3 regions of the Arthrobacter tumbae genome follow, and region 3 is predicted to be linked to each of the others. Evidence: predicted binding sites of a transcription regulator. Region 3 holds the regulator's gene; each other region holds the start of a gene.
The links. The regulator LexA, encoded in region 3, represses DNA repair genes until DNA is damaged. The targets are predictions, from matches to a motif close to TCGAACANNTGTTCGA.
Positions count from the first base shown of each region.

Region 1: the regulator LexA is predicted to act here: its motif matches at 895-910, upstream of JOD47_RS01905 (HNH endonuclease signature motif containing protein).
Region 2: the regulator LexA is predicted to act here: its motif matches at 1,314-1,329, upstream of JOD47_RS11825 (HNH endonuclease signature motif containing protein).

Region 1 is NZ_JAFBCC010000001.1:412,265-414,530, reverse strand. It holds gene JOD47_RS01910 (ferritin-like fold-containing protein) at 68-793, shown strand; gene JOD47_RS01905 (HNH endonuclease signature motif containing protein) at 923-2,266, shown strand, end outside.
Region 2 is NZ_JAFBCC010000001.1:2,459,056-2,461,321, forward strand. It holds gene JOD47_RS11825 (HNH endonuclease signature motif containing protein) at 1-1,301, opposite strand, end outside; gene JOD47_RS11830 (alpha/beta fold hydrolase) at 1,786-2,266, opposite strand, start outside.
Region 3 is NZ_JAFBCC010000001.1:3,075,444-3,077,709, reverse strand. It holds gene JOD47_RS14565 (histidinol-phosphate transaminase) at 1-104, opposite strand, end outside; gene JOD47_RS14560 (LysM peptidoglycan-binding domain-containing protein) at 211-600, opposite strand; gene lexA (transcriptional repressor LexA) at 890-1,615, shown strand; gene JOD47_RS14550 (ATP-dependent DNA helicase) at 1,635-2,266, opposite strand, start outside.

The DNA of each region.
Region 1 (2,266 bases), 2.7 Mb from region 3:
CCGTAGTACACAGCAGCGGCAAGCCGCCGGAGCAGCAGGGAAACGGCGCGCGGGTACCCTTGTTCCCATGACTGCCTTGCACCCGCCATCCTCCTCGAGCCCTTCGCCAGCATCCCCGGCGGATGGGTCCGGCGCCGGAATGGGGTCGCTCAACTGGTTTGTCGTCGACCTGTTCGGCGTCATGGCCTATGGTGAGCTTTCGGCGTTCGAGCGGCTGTCTTCGGATGCGCGTTTCTCTCCCACCCTGCGGGATCGGGCGGCGCTCGGGCGGCTTGCAGTGACGGAGTTCGAGCACTTCGAAATGGTCAGCACCCACCTTGCAGGCCTCGGCGTCGATGCTGAAGAGGCAATGCGGCCCTTCCAGGCTTCAATCGACTCCTTCCATGAACGGACCCGCCCGGCTGACTGGTACGAGTCGCTGATGAAGGCTTACGTCATCGATGCGATCTCCGGTGATTTCTATACCGCGCTCGCCGAACACCTCGACGACGATACGCGCGAGATGATCGCCCGTATCCAGTCGACTGCCGCGCAGGGCGGCTTGCTGCAGCAGCGGTTGAAGTCAGCGCTTTCCGACGATCCCCGGCTTGCTTCGCGGCTTGCGCTGTGGGGACGCCGCCTGGTGGGGGAGGCGCTGACGCAGGCGCAGCGCGTGGGTATTGAACGCCAGTTCCTGGGCGGCCTCCTGTTTGAGGGCTCCGCGGCGGATCGTGAACGGCAGACTGCGCAGCTCTTCGCCCAACTCACCCGCAACCATTCGCGCCGGATGAGCTCGCTGGGGTTAACGGCCTGAGTGAAGCTGTAGTTGCCTTCACGAGTCGGCGGCATTCACGTACGGGGTTGTGGATAAGTTTGTTTCACTTGTCCTCCACATTGGGGGGATTTGATCGCGGTTAGAACGCGTGTTCGATAAAATTTGGGTATGGCCGTCGCAGTGCTCGAACCCACCATGGAGGATGTGTCTCTTCTGGGTGGCCTGCGGTCGGACCTATTGGGCTTCGTGCAGCAGTTTGAGTCGTCGTACTTGACGTTGAGTCCGCAGGAGGCCGCGGCAGCCCTGGTCGAGGTCGAGCAGCTTTCCAAACTGGTGGATCATTTGCAGACCGTGGCTGCCCGTGCCGCCGAGGACCACCAGCTCGCCACCACGGACGCCCTGGACCCCTATAAGAACACCGCGGAGTACCTGCGGGCGAAAATCGGTATCAGCCGCACCGAAGCGAACCGCCGGCTACGGCTCGGACACGACGTCCTACCCGAGCTTCCCGGACCAGGAGCCGCCCTCACACCTCCGTTGGGTGTTCTGGCTGAAGCGACCAGTGCCGGTGCGCTCAGCAGCCGTGCCGCGACCATCATCCGCAACGCCGTGCACCGCGTGTCACCCGCCGCGACCCGCCCCGAGCTCGATGCCATGGAAGAGCACCTGGTCCGCCAGGCCGTCGAGTCCGACGAGGACGTCCTGCGGGCCCTGGCCCAACGCTGGGAAGACATCATCGACCAGGACGGCACCGAACCCACCGACAAGATCCTCCGCGCACGCCAGGGCGTGTTCCTGCGCGGCAGACGCCACGGCCTGCACTTCATGGAAATCGGCGCCACCGACGAACAATACGAACACCTCATCACCGTCATGAACACCGCCACCAACCCACGAGCACAAAACACTGCTCACAAGGGAACCGGCACGACCGACGGCAAACTCACCAACGGCGGCGACAACGACGCCGGCTCCAGCCCCGACGAGCCGACCCGTGAACAGAGCCTTCTCGACGGTCTCGTCTCAGCCTGCCGGATCGCACTCGCAGGTGACGGCCTCCCCGCAACCGGAGGGCACCGCCCCCAAGTAATGGTCACCATCAACTACCGCGACCTCCTCAACGACATGAGCGACCTGGCAGACCGCGGGCATGACGGGCATTCGGTCTTCGCGCAACAGTTGAGCGCCCGCAGTATCCGTAAACTCGCGTGCGACGCTGGCATCCTCCCACTGATTCTCGGCGGCGAAGGCCAGGTCCTGGACATCGGACGCACCCAACGCCTCTTCCCACCCCACCTCAGACGGGCACTGGTCGCACGCGACAAAGGCTGCGCCTTCCCCGACTGCACCACGCCCGCAACCTGGTGCGAAGCCCACCACACCATCCCCTGGGCAACAGGTGGAACCACCACCATCAACCACGGCGTCCTGCTCTGCTCCTGGCATCACCACCAAATCCACCAAGGAAACTGGACCGTCGAATCAATCAACGGAATCCCCTGGTTCACACCA
Region 2 (2,266 bases), 620 kb from region 3:
GCGCATCCCTTGTCCCTGGCGACAAGTCCCCGACGCATGTAGGGAGGAAAAAGGCGTTTGGCACGTCCGATGTCGAGGAGTTGACCATCACCGCCGAGAACCATGGGAATGATGTCCGCATCGCAGGCCAGTTTCCGGATGCTGCGAGCGCTCATTTGTTGTGAAAAGACGGCGTGACCGGCATTCCCCATGTCAGCTTCGAGGTCCTGATAGTTGATGGTGACCATCACCTGCGCCCGGTGGCCACCCGTGGCTGGCAACCCATCACTGGCCAAGGCAAGACGGCAGGCTGAGATTAGGCCAATCAGAAGGCTTTGCGGCCGTGTCAGCTGATCCGTGTCCCACTGGTCTGCGATGTCTTGTTCGCTGACGTTTCCGCTTTCGCCGCTCGTGGAGAAGCCAGTGCCGTTGGCTCCTTTACCGCCTACGCTGCTGGCGGAGGTGCTGCTGCAGTCCCGAGTGCCGTCATCGTTGTTCTGGGTGGCACCCGACACGCACCGGGGATTGGTGGCAGTGTTCATCACCGTGGACAAGTACTCAAACTGTTCATCCGTGGCGCCGATCTCCAAGAAGTGCAATCCGTTACGCCGGCCACGTAGAAATACACCCTGCCGGGCTTTCACTACCTTCTCCGTGGGTTCCTGACCATCCTGATCAAGCGTGCTGTCCCCACGCTGGGCGAGCACCCGGAGGGTGTCCTCGTCCGATTCGATAGCGTGCCTGGTGAGGTGGCGCTCCATCGCGTCCAGCTGCTGTGAACTGGCGACAGGACGTACACGTTGAACCGCATCACAAATGACAGTGATGGCTCGTCCGCTCACCAAACCTGCGCTCGAAGCGGCAGCCAGCACAGGCAGCGTCGGTTCAGTGACCGCTCCCGGTCCGGAGGCATCCGGCAGGAGATTCGCGGCGAGACGAAGGCGACGGTTCGCCTCACTGCGACTAATGCCGATCTTCGCACGCAGATACTCCGCAGTATCGCGGTGGACAGGCAGCGGTCGCTTACTCTGAGCCGGTGCGGAGGACGCGCCATTCCAGTCCTGCTCAGGGCCGCCGGATTGGTGCTCTACTTCACCTAAGGCCGCGATGTCGTGGGCGACCACGGTATGGGCGGCGAGCACCTGCAGAGAATCGACCAGCCTCGATAGTTCCTCGACTTCCACGAGGGTTGCGGCGGTCTTCACACGAGTCCGCGCGAGGTAGCCTTCCCTGAGCACTCGCCCGAACGCTTCAAGGTCAGAACGCACCGACTGCAGCAGGGAGTTCTCCTGCAGCTGATGGTCATGAAGTGCGAGCGCCATGAATAAAATTTATCGAACACCAGTACTAATAGCGATGGCTGAAGGCCAATGTGGAGGAATAGTGACCCACTGCTTATCCACAGTGTGGACGGGATCTTCAGCGGTGTTTCAGCTCCTCAGCGTGAAGAGGCGGACTACCAGCGTGGCCAGGATGCGTACGCTCATGATCGGCGGTGGGAACCGTTATGCGCGTCATGTGTTCTTCGTCTGCAGTAACAATCCCCAAAGCTATCGCGTAGGGGCAAAGGCAGACGAGAATGAGCGGCAGCGGGATGTGATCTGGACGGAGACCTCCCGCGAGGCGGGGCCCGTTTCCCCCAATCGTGGCCCCGCCGCCTCACTCCTTCCTCCCCAAGGAATCAGCAAGCCCCTCAGGTGATGCTTGGGCCGGGAACAGTCGCCACGACCTGACGAGAGTTCCCGCCGGGCAGGGTCCGCTTGCTCAGCCTTCGGCAGCGGGCCGGCCCGGTCACAGCTACCGGGTTTACCAACCCGTCGAATCGAGAATGAAGCGCGCGGTTTCCTGCGGCTGGTCCCAGTGTGGGAAGTGCCCGCAGTTCTCGAAGACGTGGAGGGTGGCGTCCGGGTAGAGCGACATGGCGACGGCGGCTTCGCTGAGCGGGGTCACCTTGTCCTGTCGGCCCCAGCCAAACGCGAGGTTCCCCTTGAGGGTGCCCTGCGGCGCACCCTGCTGCCGCGGTCCGTGTGCAAGTGACCTGCGCGCCTCATCAAGGCTGCGGGAAGTACTGAATCCGCGAAGCTCCGTGAGCACCAGGTCCGGATCGAGTTTCCACGGAGCTGCCGAGAACTGCGCCAGCAGTGCGGTCCGGCCGGCAGCCTGTTTGACGAGTGACGGCAGAACGGACTGGATGCGGCGCACCAGCGCGATGGAGGCTGTGATGGTGCTGTTGAAGATGCGCACCTGGGTGTCATTCCAGAATCCGCCGGGATCGAGCGCCACGACG
Region 3 (2,266 bases):
TTCAGCAGAATGGGGACGTCAATCTGAGGCGCACCGTATGGTCGGAGACCGCGCAAATTGTCGCGGATCGGCAGTCGGTCGAGGCGTTCCAGCGGATCGGTCACCATCAGAGTTTAACGCCGCCCGATCCCCTACAAAGAATTCCACTGGCACTGGGCGAACTATTACAGCCAGTCAAGCCAAGCGTTGCGCGGCGCGAGCGCAGCGCGCTTAGGGGTTGCCCACAGGAATATGGAGCGTCTGCCCGGCCTGTACAGTCGACGAGCCCAGGGCATTCAGTTCCACGATGTCCTCAACAACGGCACGCGGGTCCCGTTCCGGGGCGTACTCCGCGGCGAGAGCCCAGAGCGTCTCCCCAGACGTGACGCTGACCCGGATGGTGTCCGTGACGCCACTTACGGTTTCCGCTGCCTGCGCCTGGGAGGTGAAGAACGAAGCGATGATCAGCAGTGCGGCGGCGAGCACCGCGAGCGGCAACGCCAACAGAACAACCCACCCGCGGCGCGTGAGGTGAATGCGGGATACCGTGCCTCGCGTGGAATCTGTGCGGTCCTCCGGGAGGAGTTTGGTAGCTGATCCTGCAGTATGGAGCGTCGACATGGCGTCCACCTTTCTCGTTGTTGGATCTCCCACGGCTTTTTTCGAAGCTGTGTTCTATTCCTCTGCCTTTATTATTAGCACCTGTAAACTAATATTGTCGAGACTCGCTCGAACAAATGTTTGAAAAGACGTTCCGTCTCCCTTAGCGTTGCTGGCAAGGGTGACGGTCCGGCCGCTTCGAAAACCAGCTCATCACCCACCACTGACAAAAATGGTTGGCGAGCCGGCAGTCCGGGTCCCGCCGGAGGAAGGGATGCATCTCGTGGCAGAACTCAGTGCGGCACAGGACATGGCAGCGGTGCCTTCGTCAGACGTGAAGCGTGGACGCGGACGGCCGCGCGGCAGGGCCATACCAAAGGGAATGACAGCGCGGCAGACAAAGATCCTTGAGACGATCCAGCGCAGCGTGGCAGCACATGGCTACCCGCCGTCGATGCGTGAGATCGGTGACACCGTGGGGCTTGCGAGCCTGTCCAGCGTTACTCATCAGCTCTCGCAGCTGGAACGCATGGGTTACATCCGCCGCGATCCAAAGCGTCCCAGGGCCATGGAAATCCTGCTTCCACTCACACTTGGAGACAACGCGCCGCGCGTGATGCCGTCTTCTGCCGACGAGGAACCGACTCGGGCTTCGGCCGTCGACGCGGCAATGGTTCCCCTGGTCGGACGCATTGCGGCCGGAGGTCCCATCCTGGCGGATCAGGTTGTTGAGGACGTCATGCCACTGCCTCGGCAGCTCGTCGGACACGGTGAGCTCTTCATGTTGCGCGTCTCCGGCGACTCCATGATTGATGCCGCGATCTGCGACGGGGACTGGGTAGTGGTCCGTAAGCAGAGCAACGCCGAGAACGGCGATGTGGTGGCAGCACTCCTGGATGATGAGGCCACGGTGAAGACCTTCCGCCAGCGTGACGGTCACACCTGGCTCCTGCCGCAGAACACCAATTATGAGCCGATACTTGGCGACCACGCCACCATCATGGGCAAGGTTGTCTCTGTGATGCGCGCCCTCTGAACGGGCTTACGGCGTGGTGCTAGGCAGGCTGAGTCGCCGCAAGCCGGGAGAGGACTCCGAGCGCCGTTGAACGGTCCGTTGTGGACCAAAAGGGCGGCAGCGCAGCCCTGAGGAACCCGCCGTAGCCGGCGGTTGCCAGCCGGGAGTCCAGGACGGCCACCATACCCCTATCATCGTGGGCGCGAATGAGGCGGCCCGCTCCCTGCGCAAGACGGACGGCAGCGTGAGTAGCGGACACACTCATGAATCCGTTGCCCCCGGCCTTCGCCACAGCTCGGGTTCGCGCGGTCATCAGCGGATCGTCCGGCCGGGGAAACGGTATGCGGTCAATGGTGACCAGCCGGCAGGCGATGCCCGGCACATCAACACCCTGCCACAGCGACATCGTGCCGAACAGGCAGGTGTCCGGTTCCTCCGAGAACTGTTTCACCAGCGCAGACATGGAGGACTCGCCCTGGCAGAGAATCTCGACGTCGACCCGCTCCCGCAGTGCGTCAGCAGTATCCTCCGCCGCACGCCGCGAGGAGAACAGCCCCAACGCTCCTCCGCGTGAGGCCTTGATGAGCGCTTCCAACTCATCCATTTGTTCCTCGGACGTTCCGCGGCCTGGTTTCGGCAGGTTTTTGGCGACGTACAGGACACCCTGGCGGG